Regions from separate parts of the Brevibacillus sp. BC25 genome, predicted to be linked through region 2. Evidence: riboswitches for the same ligand, from Rfam matches in the RefSeq annotation. Region 2 holds a riboswitch; the other holds the start of a gene.
The links. Region 2 has a riboswitch for cyclic di-AMP ahead of PMI05_RS28080 (CAP domain-containing protein). Riboswitches for the same ligand answer to the same signal wherever they lie in the genome.
Positions count from the first base shown of each region.

Region 1: another riboswitch for cyclic di-AMP. It lies ahead of PMI05_RS03550 (CAP domain-containing protein); the one in region 2 lies ahead of PMI05_RS28080 (CAP domain-containing protein).

Region 1 covers NZ_AKIX01000016.1:26,925-34,285, forward strand. Annotated here, with positions in the region: gene vanT (serine racemase VanT catalytic subunit) at 1-705, shown strand, start outside; gene PMI05_RS03540 (cell wall metabolism sensor histidine kinase WalK) at 748-1,839, shown strand; gene PMI05_RS03545 (hypothetical protein) at 1,965-2,159, shown strand; gene PMI05_RS03550 (CAP domain-containing protein) at 2,282-2,869, opposite strand; cyclic di-AMP (ydaO/yuaA leader) riboswitch at 2,877-3,034, opposite strand; gene PMI05_RS03555 (hypothetical protein) at 3,143-3,361, shown strand; gene PMI05_RS31245 (hypothetical protein) at 3,698-4,201, shown strand; gene PMI05_RS31250 (ABC transporter substrate-binding protein) at 4,210-4,701, shown strand; gene PMI05_RS03565 (helix-turn-helix domain-containing protein) at 4,853-6,442, shown strand; gene PMI05_RS03570 (hypothetical protein) at 6,718-7,191, shown strand.
Region 2 covers NZ_AKIX01000128.1:188,178-195,538, reverse strand. Annotated here, with positions in the region: gene PMI05_RS28085 (homoserine dehydrogenase) at 1-832, shown strand, start outside; gene PMI05_RS31210 (hypothetical protein) at 934-1,089, shown strand; gene PMI05_RS28080 (CAP domain-containing protein) at 1,154-1,885, opposite strand; cyclic di-AMP (ydaO/yuaA leader) riboswitch at 1,893-2,049, opposite strand; gene PMI05_RS28075 (rhodanese-like domain-containing protein) at 2,134-2,472, opposite strand; gene PMI05_RS28070 (cold-shock protein) at 2,906-3,109, shown strand; gene PMI05_RS28065 (hypothetical protein) at 3,277-3,723, opposite strand; gene PMI05_RS28060 (2-phosphosulfolactate phosphatase) at 3,857-4,579, shown strand; gene PMI05_RS28055 (catalase) at 4,660-6,249, shown strand; gene PMI05_RS28050 (hypothetical protein) at 6,547-7,361, shown strand, end outside.

The sequences.
Region 1 (7,361 bases), on a different contig from region 2:
GAAAAAATTGCGGCCATGTATCGCTATAAAAATTTGCAGGTATGCGGTACCTTTACGCATCTGAGTGTGGCTGATAGTTTGGAAGCTTCGGATATCGATTACACGAAAAATCAAATCGCCCGTTTCCAGAAAGTGATCGATCAGCTGAAAGAAACGGGGATCGATCCACAGAAGCTGCACGTTCAAAGCAGTTATGGCGTGCTGAATTACGGGGAGCTGCAATACGATTATGCTCGGATTGGGATCGCTCTCTACGGGATGTTGAGCAAGCAGGGAGATAAGGTAAAAACAAGCGTCGACCTACGACCTGTGTTATCACTGAAAGCAAGAGTTGTACAGGTGAAACAGGTGGAAAAAGGAGAATCCGTGGGCTATGGACGCGCCCACACAGCGCCCAAAGACAGCAAGATTGCCATCGTATCCATCGGATATGCAGATGGGGTTCCGCGCATGCTGTCACAATCGGGCGCTACCTGCTTGATCAGAGGAAAAAGGAGACCAATTATTGGGTTTGTCTGCATGGATCAGCTTATTGTAGATATTACAGATATGGAAGAGGTGCAAAAAGGGGATGTTGTGACCTTTATCGGCAGAGATCAAGAAGAGGGTATCACTGCCGAGGAAATGGCCCATCAATGTAAAATCATTACGAACGAACTGGTAAGCCGTTTGGGAGAACGCATTAAAAGAGTCTATCATGATTGATCTCTGGACGAAATTTGGGATAGGGAGTGGTTCATTTTTTCCATGGTGAAGAGGAGACATAGTTTTCGTTCCAAAATGCTTGGGCTTCTTGGGCTTGGCATGCTTCTGGCCGGTATCATAACCTTTCTGCTCTATAAAGTACTCCAGTTTTACTATCGGATGGAGGTTAAGTACGAAGATCCGCTCGCCCAGGTTCGCCGTTTCATCAGGGAGATGGGGGATATCAATTTCTTTTTGCTTGTCTTTGCTCCCATTGCGATCTTGTATTTCTATCTCCTGACCAAACGGTATGCGGGCTACTTTCGGGAGATTTCCACGGGCATTCATTATCTCGCCAGTGGAGACTTTACACGGCATGTCCATATTCCATCCAATGATGAGTTCGCAGATATCGCCAAGGATATCAATCTGGCAAGTGAAATGCTGCAAAAGGCGGTAGAAAGAGGAGATTTCGCTGAAAGCAGCAAGGATCAGCTTGTTTTGAATCTGGCGCACGATTTACGCACACCGCTGACATCCGTACTGGGTTATTTAGATTTAGTTTTACGAGACGAGCAGATGCCAAAAGAACAAATGCGGCATTATGCGACGATTGCTTTTACCAAGTCGCAACGATTGGAAAAGCTGATTGATGAGCTCTTCGAAATTACGAGAATGAATTACGGCATGGTCAACCTCGAGCAAAAGGTTATTGATTTGAGTGAATTGCTTGTTCAGTTAAATGAAGAGATGTATCCTTCCTTTGAGAAAAATGAGCTGGTCGCGCGGTGTACGATTGCTGCTCATTTAGTGATCGTGGGAAATGGGGAGCTTTTGGCGCGCGTCTTTGAGAATATCCTGACCAACGCGATACGCTATGGAGGAGATGGCCAGTTTATCGATTTGAACGCTTATCGTGAGGACGATGAAGTGGTAGTACAAATCATGAATTACGGTAACCAGATACCTGAGGATGCGCTACCGCATATTTTTGAAATGTTTTTTACGGGCGATAAAGCGCGAACGCATCAAGGGGGAGGCACAGGACTCGGCCTGTTTATTGCAAAAAATATCGTCGAGAAGCATCGGGGAACGATTTCAGTCCAAAGTGATTTTATTCGAACGTGTTTTGAGGTCAGGTTGCCGTATGGATGAAATGATGGCAATAAAAAAATGGAGACGCTTCAATGTCTCCATTTTTTTATTGCATAATTCATGGGGATTTGAAATTTTGGTAGAATATTCCTGCAACGAAACAAATTAATTTTTGGTGGTTAGTTATGAATAAATACACATGGACATTGATAGGTGCGGTAATTGTTGCTGGAATATCATTGGCTACTTGGGCTGGGGCCATTAACCAAGGGGATAAGGAAGCATTACAGGCATATAAAAAGATGGAACAGGCACGTAACCAAGAGAACAATCCCTTAAGCAAATCGAGTAGGAATGTAACCCGGAAGAGAATGAAGTAAAAGGTAAGCTGTTGGCTTTTCACGGAGATAGATAGATGTTCAAGGGCCACTCCAGACAAGGCTGGGAAAAAACAAGAAAGCCGGGTCCCCACTAGAGGACTCGGCATTTATATCCAATTTCATTATCCGATGAATTCTTGTACCCAGTATCCATTCACAAAGCCTACACCGATTTTGGTGAAGGAAGGATTCATGATGTTTTGACGGTGTCCTTCACTGTTCATCCATTGGTTCATGACTTCCTCAGCGGTGCGTTGACCCATGGCGATGTTCTCACCCGCGGTCATAGAAGATACTCCGAATTGTTTCATCATGTCAAATGGAGAGCCATACGTAGGGCTTGTATGGTCAAAGTAGTTGTTGTTGGACATATCAGCCGCTTTTGCTTGTGCAACTTTGTTCAGGGAAGCATCCAGTTCCACTGGCTTCAGACCTGCTTTTGCACGCTCTTGGTTTACCAAATCAGTTACTTGCTTCCCAACAGAGGAAGCATCCACTTGTTGGTTAGCTTGTTTTACTGGCTGTTGAGCTGGCTGCTGTTGATTCGCTGGTGCTGCGTAAGGTGCTTGCATTTGCGGTTGGACAGGTTGCATATATGGTTGATACCCGTATTGCGGACATGTGGTAGCGGCAGAAGCTGTGTTAGAAAAGCCGGAAAGAACAAATCCCAATCCCAATGTCGCGATTGCAATAGTACCAAGGCGTTTCATATTCACATCGTCTCCTTTTTTTGGCCTACGAGGTTAGTTGACGGATTCGGATTGAGGAAACAACCCTACGCACTTTGGCGATTCACCCCATGCAGATCTCTCATCTGCAAGTAAAAAAGATCCCCCGCACTTCCATTCGAGAGGAAGTTTCGGCTGTTTTGTTTGGCATGACCTAGAATAACAGAGATTCACTGGTGAAAGAAACCCGTAAAATTTGGTAGGATTAATAAGAATATCTCTTGTTTTATTGAGAGGCTGGAGTCCGACACTCACTTGTCTTGCATCGGCAACGCCAGACCGCTCGAACAAGCGCTTCAGCATGCAACTACTGAAATGCTCTCCTTGCTAGTCGAAGACTATGGGCTCTCGGTAAATGAAGCAAGCCTGCTGCTCGGCCAAGTCGTCGAATATAAGGTGGCCAACGTGTTCAATCCCGCTTACAGTGTCGCCTGTAAAATTCCAAAAGCATATTTACCTGTTCGCAAATCCTAGCTGCTCAATCGCTTAAGTGGGGTCTGACGTTAAAGATGAGTCAGAAAAAGGGATGCGCATATGATCGGCGGCTGCTCCGAATTCTTCCCGAGTTGATTCAGCATACCTCATAGACAGTGCAGGTGGATAGGGCCTCTTATGCGAGGCTCCTTTTTTTATTGTTTTTCGTTAGTCAGGAAGTGACGAGTTTGTATAAAGCTGGTCGTAGAGAATGTGTATTGAGCATGCAATCCAATTTGGGGTAAAATTTACTCAAGTGAGATGATAATGATTATCACTATAAATCAACGAATTGTTTTGCTACAAAACATAAAACTTTTTGGAGTGAATTTAATCATGGCAAGATCGGGATTTATGAAAACAGGATGGATATCGCTTATAACGGCAGCAATGATTACGGTGACAGGTTGCGGCTCGACAGGCGATCAAGCTGTGGCCACGGTGACTACCGATCAGCCTGCACAGGCAACGGCAGCGCCAAGCGAAGCTCCGCCTCAGACGGAAACGCGCGTCGTAACCGATGGCTTCGGAGAGGTAGAGATTCCGACAAATCCAAAGCGAATCTCAGCTCTTTATCGTGAAGATTATTTGGTTGCGCTTGGGGTAACGCCTATTGTGCAATATTATAACCCGATGTGGGGCAAGCAGGATTATTTGAAGCTGGAAGTGCCGTTGTTCGATGTGACCGGCAGCATCGAAGCTATGCTTGTGTCCGAGCCGGACTTGATCATCGGCGCCGGAGAGGTCGATGTAGCACAATACGCGCTCTATTCCAAGGTTGCGCCGACGTTCCGCTTGCCGGACGACGTACTTGCGGATTCGCGCAAAACATTACCTTAATCGCCGAATTGCTTGGTCTCAGCGACAAGGCGGAGCAGGTTCTTGCCGATTACGAAGCCCGTATTGTCGATGTGAAGGCGAAGCTGAACGCGGCGATCGGCGATGAGAAGCTTGTTGTTCTGCGGATGAACGTCGTAGATAAATCGATTAATATTTTCGGTATTCATAACACGTTTGTCGGACAAATCTTGTATGAGGATCTTGGGCTGAAGGCGCCGGGGTTCGCCGAGGCGATGACGGAGGGCAATATCGTCTTGTCGAAGGAGGTCATTCCAGAGCTTGACGCGGACCATATTATTTTGCTTCCGTCCAACGGGACGTGGGAGGATGAGAGCAACACGAAAGCGCTTGAGGAAATGAAGGCAGATCCGTTATGGCAGACCGTTCCTGCATTTAAGAACGGCCATGTATATCCCGTAGAGAGATCGTATTGGCAGACGGGAGCCATTACGGCAAACGGGTTGAAGATGGATGATTTACTTCGATTACTGGCTTCTTAGCAGGAAATAAGAGTGATTAAGTTCATTGGCGGGACTCATCGCCATAATTGAGAAAGAGCCACTTTTCAACGAAGGTTGATGGGTGGCTCGATTTGATTTACACTATATTCATTGAGAATGAATATCAATTAAAAGGCGGTTGATAGTAACGATGGATATTGAACAGCGCAAACAAGCTGGGACTGCTCCTTTAGTCCAATATGCGCTGCGATCGATCCGCTTAGTCGTTGCGGGCGAGCAAGCAGAAATGAGTGATTTGGACAGCAGCGATAGAAACGATAAGGAAAGCTTTGAACTGCTCATTATAATGAGCGGGACGGGACAAGGAAAATGCTATTTGCAGGGGCCAGGAAGATCTTTATATGTTGATCAAGAGGTTATGAGCTGCAGCTATTACCGAGTGTGCTTCGTAACGAGCGGCTATGAAGCAGCTTCGAGCTTGCTGCCGGATAAGCAAGAGCTTGCCTGCGCACCCTTCGCGAAGACGATGGAGCTGCTTGATGAGTTATATGGACTCCGCGGGGCGAGCGACGAGCTCGAGCTGTTCCAACGATTTGTGAGATTTCAAGAGCTGCTGCTCTTTCTATTCCGCCAAAATGCACCTGCAGCCGAGGATAAGGGAACGGATATCGAGCGGAATGGGGTAGAGCTTAGCATACGGCATATTCATCAGTATTACCGTGAGCTTCTGAACTTGGAGGAGCTGTCCTCCCTCGCAGGCATTGATCGCTGGAAGTATACCCGTCTGTTCAAAGAGGCTACGGGTCAAGTACCGCTTCAGTACTTGAATGAAGTACGGATTAATCAAGCCAAGAAGTGGCTGGCAAGCGCCGATGACAAGCTGCTCGATATTGCGCTGAATGCAGGTTTCAACAATGAATATTATTTCAATCGTCGTTTCAAGCAGACGGTAGGCATATCGCCCGGACAATACCGTCGCAGCCGCAAGGGACAGCTTAGAGTAGTAGCGCCGTATTTGGAGGATTTCATAGTCTCGCTGGATATGCAGCCTATCGCCCAGTATTGGCATGCGAAATGGGGAAAACAAGACTATCTAGGCTTAGACCATATTCCGACGTTCGACGAGAACGGCGGCAACTTTGACGCGCTTTCCGGTTATAAGCCGGATTTGATATTGCTTATAGATCGTTACGAGCAACTGCAATATTCTCAGTGCCGACGCATATCCAACACGTGTATCCTGCGTGAGCAGACAAGTAATTGGCGTACGCTGCTGCGTACCGTCGCCGATTATTTCGGTCGGACGGAGTTGGCCGACGATGCTATCGCAAAGTATGATTTCAAAGCACGGAGCACGAGTCATACGCTGAGTCAGGTTATGAAAGGTGCAACGGTCGCTTTTTTGCGTATCTCGGCGGACCACATCATCCAATATGCGGGAGAAGGGCAAGGCTTTGTTTCGACTGTTCTCTATGGCGATGTTGGCTTGCGCTCCCACTCCGCCGTAGGTGTAGCTTCAAAAGCGAATAGGCCGGGCATGTTCAATCTCTCTGTAGAGGACCTGCGTACGTTAACCGCGGATCATCTGTTCATTACTTTCGATAAGTGGCATAGTCAGGCAGAAGGAAAGGAGAGGGAACTGCTGGAGCAGCCAGAGTGGCGTGATCTGCCTGCTGTACGAAACAACCGCGTTTACGAGGTTGATTTTCTAACTTGGATGAATAACGGAATTATTTCCAACGGCAAAAAAACCGATGATATACTGCGATCGTTAGCTTGATTTGGTTTTGCTTGCGACTGAATGGTCTGCATCTGTACAGAGATAACAAAGTTTTAGACTGATTAATAAAGTACTAGACTGGATAATAAAGTTTTAGACCAGGACCGTTAAACTAGCGTGACAGCGAGGTGCTAAAGTTAACATTGGAAGGCGTGACTTTAGAGCAAGCCTTTCCTATGATTTTGGTTGGCTCAGTTTTGATGGTTGGAGATAGTATGCTGCAAGCGCTGGCAATTGTATCTGAAAAATATAAATAGCATAGAGGGCGGTAATGTATGAACTCGCTAACGAAAGAAACGGTAGATGAATTATTGGCAGCAATGGACTCTTATAAAGTAATTGCGCAAGAACTCATCGACAAATTAATATTGGAAACGAACCAGCCTGAAAAATCAGAGATAATAAAAGGAAGTTACTACTTAATTTCAAATGCGGAATTGCTAAACGATGGAGAACATTTAACCGGTAATTGGTACTTTGATGTTCATGGAGAACATTGCATGTTTGAGAATTTAGATACTGGACAAAAATTGGAGGTTTCTCTCGGGAATACAGACGATATTAGAAATGTTGATCCCTACTTTTTTCATGATTTCTTGAAATCAACTGAGAATTTTAAACACTTAATTCAACATTTTGAAAATCCATTTGGTGATATGTTGAATTTTTTTGAGGTATTAGAAAAGAGAAAAATACTTATGCATATTCACGGTGTTGAATACAGAAAGATTCTTCAGAATGAAAAATAATTTTGGTTCGTGAATAAGAGGACGTTAGACTATCAATTTTTTCAGATCATAAATTTTAAAAAAGTAGCTATCAACGATAGAGAAAACTTTGAGCACATAATACTTTATTTTCTCTGAACAATAGAAAATGGGCTAGGGAACCTCATCCCCTAACCCATTTTTTCATTCAT
Region 2 (7,361 bases):
GGAAGACTATGCTCATACAAAACAAGCAAGGAACCCATCATGGAACGCGCTGGAATTTATCAAATCAGTTCAAGCGGATGTGCTCATCGAGGCTGGTCCATCCGAAAAAGAGGGAGGACCCGGTCTTACTTTTATTCGTTATGCATTGGAAAATGCTATACATGCAATCGCGATTTCAAAAGGTGCGCTTGTTGTCGATTATGCTGGTTTAGCCGCTCTAGCCAAAAAACATGGCGTCGCGTTGAAAGTGAGTGGAGCAACAGCAGCAGCCCTGCCAACGATCGATCTATTGCAATATAACTTGGCAGGCTGTGAAGTGAAACGAGTCGAGGGCATTTTTACGGGAACGACTAACTTCGTGCTCACAAAAATGATGGAAGAGGGGCTTACCTGTGCGGAAGCAGTCGAGCTCGCTCAGAAGATGGGGATTGCCGAACCGGATCCTTCTTACGATATCGATGGTTGGGATACAGCGTCGAAGATTACGATCTTGGCAAACGCCGCTTTTGGCGCACAAGTAAATCTGACCGATATCGCACGCGCAAGTATTAGCGAAATAACCGCGTTACAAATCGAGACGTGGAAGAAGCATACGAAGATTCCCAAGCTGATCGGAAGCATCCAAAAGGAAGCGAATGGCACGCTTTCTGTAGCAGTGGAACTGTGTGCAGTAGATCTTACCCATCCATTTGCATCTGTATCAGGTACGACAAAAGCCATACGGGTAGAAACAGATGTCATGGGGGATTTATTGGTCGTTGGAGGAAAATCGGATCCTGTCGCGGCAGCAGCGGCTGCCTTAAAAGACCTTGAACATATCATTAGCAGATAGGTTCATTTGTATGTGCTTCCAGTGTTCCTTAGGAATGAGTCGTTTACAACCGCGAGCATACTAGGGATGCACCACAAAAAAACGGCAAGGGGGCCATACGGATGAACCAATCGTCTGATGTCAATGCCGAGCTGCAGCAAGTATCTGCTTACCCAACCAAGCAAAAAATGCATCAAAAGGACGTCGCTTTGGTAAATGAGCAGGATAGCTGCTGTTGTACCCCCAATAAGCAGGCATCCGAAGCACAGCAGGAATAATGCCTACACGAAAAAGCCGGGTCTCGATTAAGAGACACCGGCTTTTCGTTTCATGCAATGCGTTCTATCCGATAAATTCTTGTACCCAGTAGCCATTTGTGAAGCCTACACCAATTTTTGTGAACGCAGGGTTCATAATGTTTTGGCGGTGACCTTCACTATTCATCCATTGTTGCATAACTTCTTGTGGACTCTGTTGACCCATGGCGATATTCTCACCTGCAGTCGAGTACTGAATGCCATACTGCTTCATCATGTCAAATGGGGAACCGTACGTTGGGCTGTTGTGGTCAAAATAGTTGTTAGCAGACATATCTTGTGCTTTTGCCAACGCTACTTTGGACAGCGCTGCATCCATTTGAACAGGCTTGAGACCTGCTTTTGCACGTTCTTGGTTCACCAAATCCGCGACTTGTTTCGCAAAATCACCAGTTTTTCCTTGATCCGCTTGATTTACTGGAGCGGCAGGTTGAGTGACGTTATTGCTAGGTTGCGCTGGTGCAGCTTGAACTGGAGCTGGTTGGACAGGCGCTGGTTGTACCGGCTTTGCTGGTTGCATCGGTGTCATTGGCTGTTGTACTGGCATTGATTGTCCAGGGGCAAAGCCTTGTTTTTGTTGAAAGAAGTTCCAAAATTGCTGGGAATTTGGAGCTTTTTGGAATTGTGGCATATAATATTGGAATTGTCCGCCAGGAACAGGGCAATTAGAAGCAGCCGAAGCAGAAGTAGCGAAGCCTGTTAGAGCCAAGCCCAGACCAAGAGTCATCGCGATTGTAACAGAACCAAAACGTTTCATTAAACAAATCTCTCCTTTTTTTTGCCTACGAGGTTAGTTGTCGGATTCGGATTGAGGAAACAACCCTACGCCAGCTCGGCGATTCACCCCAATGTGGAATATCTCATCCACAAAAAAGTCCCCCGCACTTCCTTTTCAAGAGGAAGTCTCGGCTTATTTCGTTTGGCATGAACAACGATATCAGACAATCCCAATCGAAATAAAGGAGTAATATATGGCAAATAGCTAGAAGCGTTGATAAATTAGGCTCATTTCGATTCGTTTGATTGTTCCTTCCATGCGGTTAAGCCGCCTTCCAATGCATTTGCTTGAAAACCATGCTCACGAAGAAGAGCGGCAGCTTTTTGCGCTTTGTTACCTGTTGTACATACAGTAACAATCTGCACATTTTGCGCAAGTTTTTCGGTTTCTTCATCGAACGGCTTGTCCTGTTCTTTCATTAGAAGATAGGGGACGTTACGTGTCGAAGCGTTTTCATGAACGAGGCTGCCAGAAATAAATTTTTCGGCGTCGCGTACGTCCAATAAAAGTACGGGCATTTTCTTTTGAAATAATTCGGATAATTGAATGGTTGTCAAAGTATGCAATGAAATCCCTCCCAATGCTATTGTAACAGAGTATCGCCTTCCCAGTATAAGGGTGAACGGTTGCTTTTATTGGACAACCATGGTAGAATGAGGTTGCTACTTGAAAAATTGATACCTAATCATTCATCGAGGTGTATTTGTATGCTGATGGATAACATTTTTGAATCCCCGATTCACACTGGCGCGGTCATCGGAGCCGCAAGGATGGAAGAGAGGAAGGGCTTTCATTGTTTTAGGTTTTCAAAAGGTTTAGTTTTTAATTTTGCAGTTCCGTCCTATGACATTCGCATATTGGCTGAGTAGGTAAAATTCACATATCATGAAGGCGTATCATAGCACATGATTTGGTATTTCTTCATGATATGTGAGCTTTATTTGCTTCGGTAAATATATGACTAGCATATTCAAATTGAATTTTTGGAGGTTTTTTTAAATGCAAACGAACGGAACAGTAAAATGGTTTAACGCAGAAAAAGGTTTCGGTTTCATTCAAGTAGAAGGCGGAGACGATGTATTCGTACACTTCAGCGCAATCCAAGGTGACGGTTTCAAAACTTTGGACGAAGGTCAAAAAGTTCAATTCAACATCGTTCAAGGCAACCGTGGCCCACAAGCTGAGAACGTAGTAAAACTGTAAGTCTCCTTTTAAAAAGAAACTGTCCTTTCGAGGGCAGTTTTTTTGTCGTGGTCCTAAAAGTAAAAAGGCGTTGGGATAGTCCCCAGCGCCTTTTCCTGCATGCGAATGGATTAAAAAAGGAACTATGGCGTCCCACCATAATTCCTCATTTTCTTCGTGCAAAATAGTTAAATACAAGTTTCGATTTCGACAGTTTGGAATTGACTGTCAAGAACTGAAAGACCAACAACTTGACCTCCGCCGATGGTAGTACGGCCATAAGTGGTGAGAAGGACATTTCCGTTGTTTTCTGCGACAGTAAGGCGAACTTCATAGTGGAAAGATGCGGGGACCAGCGCATTGAAAGCAGTGCGAGTATTCGCAGGGATAAATTGGGTGATGTCAAGCAAGGTGCTAACTGGATTCGTTTGTGTAACTGCGTTACCCCAGTTCAATACTTGCACACGTACTTCAACCTCTTCTGTGTTCAGATTTACCAGGTCGAGGTGAGCGGTGAGAGCACGGGCGAGGTTGTTTTGCAAAATACCAGTCGTTCTCACAGTATTTCTTCTTGGGCGTTTGTGATTTCTTTTTTCCGTATTACCTTGATCGTCGTCGTATTCGATTTCAGACATCCATGTTCACTCCATTCTTGTGTAAACTAGTGGGACAATAATACGATATTGTTTCTTGCCTTGATTTGTAACGGCGAACGTAAGGGGACGAGTAACTATTTTTGATAGAGGATGGTGGAGGTTTTTGGGGGAAATGCCTGTATGCACACAACTAGACTATACGGCACGATTCGATTGGGGATACGAAGGGGTGGAACAGGTCGGGGCAGCATCGGATATGATCGTCATTATCGATGTGCTCTCCTTCAGTACGTGTGTCGATATCGTAACGGGACGTGGAGGTATCGTCTATCCTTATCAGGTAAAGGATGAGTCAGCCTTAGCATTCGCTAATCAAAAAACAGCGCTGCTCGCTGGAAAACGCGGAGAACCAATCTCCCTTTCACCCGCCTGTCTGAAAACAATTCCGGTGGGAAGTAGAATGGTGTTACCCTCGCCAAACGGATCCACCTGTACCGTGCTGGCAAAGAAAACAGGTGCGAAGGTAATCGCTGCATGCTTGCGAAATGCACCATCCGTCGCCAGATACATACAGCAGCAGAAAGGAATCGTAACGGTCATCGCTTGCGGTGAAAGGTGGGGGAATGGAGCATTGCGACCGGCTATTGAGGATATGATTGCGGCAGGTGCGCTGCTTCACGGATTGGAGGGATATCGATTGTCACCAGAGGCCGAAATGGCGGTGGCAGCCTTCCGATCGGCCCAAGATCATCTTCCCGCTTACTTGCAGAAATGTGCTTCCGGACAAGAACTGATCAGCATGGGGTACCCGGAAGATGTCGCACTCGCTGCGGAATGGAATCAGAGTTGCACGGTTCCAGTGCTTAACGATGATTTTGCTTACGAAGCTATTTAGTCTTTTCGCATAAAGAATCCCTCATTCGGTAACCATGGTTATGAACCACATATGAGAAAAACTGGACAGGGAGGATTCATATGGATGAAAAGAGCAAGTCCATCAACCAGTCAGAAGAAAATATCCTGACGAATCGCCAAGGCCATCCGATCACAGACAACCAGAACTTGCGGACCGTTGGAAATCGCGGGCCAACCGTTCTGGAAAATTACGACTTTCTGGAAAAAATCACACATTTTGATCGGGAGAAAACACCTGAGCGTGTCGTGCATAGCCGAGGTGCAGGAGCACATGGCTATTTTGAAGCGTATGGAACCGTAGGAGATGAGCCGATTTCTACGTACACGAGGGCGAAATTGTTTTCGGAGCGGGGGCAAAAAACGCCTGTGTTTGTACGGTTTTCTACGGTTAATCATGGCACACATTCGCCCGAGACATTGCGCGATCCACGTGGGTTCGCGGTGAAGTTTTATACAGAGGACGGGAACTGGGATCTGGTGGGCAATAACCTCAAAGTTTTTTTCATTCGGGATGCCATGAAGTTTCCTGATCTTGTACATGCGTTCAAGCCTGATCCTGTCACAAACATTCAAGACGTGGAACGGATCTTTGACTTTATCTCGAACACGCCTGAGGCCATGCATATGATCACGTTTTTGTTCTCCCCGTGGGGGATACCGGCGAACTATCGGCAAATGCAAGGCTCTGGCGTAAACACGTACAAGTGGGTTAACCACGAAGGAAATGCGGTCCTGGTCAAATATCATTGGCAGCCATTAACGCAAGGGATTAAAAATTTGACACAAAAACAGGCGGAAGAGATCCAAGGGAAAAACTTTAATCATGCCACACAAGACTTGTATGAAGCGATTGAACGAGGAGAATATCCGGAGTGGGAAATGTGCGTCCAGATCATGAGTGATGACGATCACCCAGAGCTCGATTTTGATCCGCTTGATCCAACGAAAATATGGCCCGAAGATCAATTCCCGTTTCTTCCTGTAGGTAAAATGGTATTGAATAAAAACCCGGATAACTATTTTGCAGAGGTCGAGCAAGCAGCTTTTGGGACAGGTGTTTTAGTGGATGGACTTGATTTTTCTGATGACAAGCTACTGCAAGGAAGGACCTTCTCTTACTCCGATACGCAACGTTATCGGGTTGGCGCCAACTATTTGCAGCTTCCGGTCAACGCTCCCAAAAACCATGTCGCTACCAACCAGGAAGGCGGTCAAATGCTGTACCGTGTAGACCGGACGCAGCGGCATATTAACTATGAGCCATCGACGATTGGCGGATTGCAGGAAGCCAAGCAAGCAGCTCCTGATCATCAGCCAGAAGTGGAAGGGAAGGTCGTACGTCAAAAGATTGATCGCACCAATGATTTCAAACAGGCGGGAGAACGTTATCGCCTCTTGGAAGACTGGGAAAGAGAAGACCTCATAGTCAATCTGACGGATGCACTCCTTTCCTGTGATCGTCGCATTCAAGAGAAAATGCTTGGCTACTTCTCGCAATGTGACGAAGAGTACGGCCAGCGTTTGAAAGCTGGAATCGCTCAGGGCAATGGCGGAAACAGCAAAGAGATGGGCGGACCGATGGGCGCAACGAATCCCGGAGCGGCTGTCAAGGAAGCCGAACAGAAGTCCCGTCCGTCAAAGCCATACTGATGACCCGAGTCAACAACAATACTGAAAGAACAGCGGAGCTTTGCCGAATCCATGGTAAAGCTCTTTTTTTGTATCCGGTTGCAATTTGACTTAACAATCAGAAGGGAAAGCTCATATTCTAGCGCTCGTCGTTGATAATCTCAGTAATTACATGCTGATGGGGATTGAGCTAGATCAGAGGGATATCTGGACTGAAACAGTGAGAAGCGTACGAAAGTAATCGCAAAAAAAGTAACGCAATTCGAGTTTCCAGCGTCTTACAATTGTTTACATTAGACGATGGCGAGGAGATTCACGATGGTACGAAGAGAGAAATGGGTAGCATTATTAAGCTCTACCGCGGTACTCTGCCTATTGACGACAAGTGGGATCGCTGCTGCATCCCCTGCGAAGGCCGTTTCCCAAAAAGTAGAAGCTTCGGCTAGTACGAAGGGCAATACCGAGTTGAAGCTACAGGCTTGCAGTCAAGATGAAGCGAAAGCGGATGTTTCGGATACGACGATGAAGTCCTGGAAACCATTGGAGAATAGACCGGTACTGGAAGGGATTACTGCCATTTCAACAGGCGTCATTTTTGATGAAGCAGGCTATGGGTGGAGGCCTGGCATTTCGTATGCCTTTACAGGGGATGGGCAAGTTTGGAAATGGGGCTATCAATCAGACAGGAAGTATGAACCGCACAAGCTAGCAGGGATCAAAGATGCCAAGCAAGTCATGACGGATTATGTTCTCACGGGCTCCGGTGAGGTATGGCAGATCAATGAGAAGAAAGCACCAGAAAAACTGGCTGGTCTGGATAAAATCAAGAACATTCAGCAGCTCGACCTTCATGAAGGCGTACTCTTTTTACTAAAAGAAGATGGTACTGTACTGAAATGGGAAGAAGGAGCGAAAGTAGCAGAAAAGGTGACGAAGCTTTCGAATATCCGTGACATGTATAGCTCAGCCTTTTCCTTGTTTCTAGTAGATGACCAAGGGAAGCTTCTTTATCTCGATGGAAAATCGGGAGAGCTGAACACAGAAAATCTGCAGGTAATGGATATCCCAGGGAAAGTAAAGCAGGTTGCCGTCGATTACACGGATCGCGCCTTGATCCAAACAGAAAAGGGCGA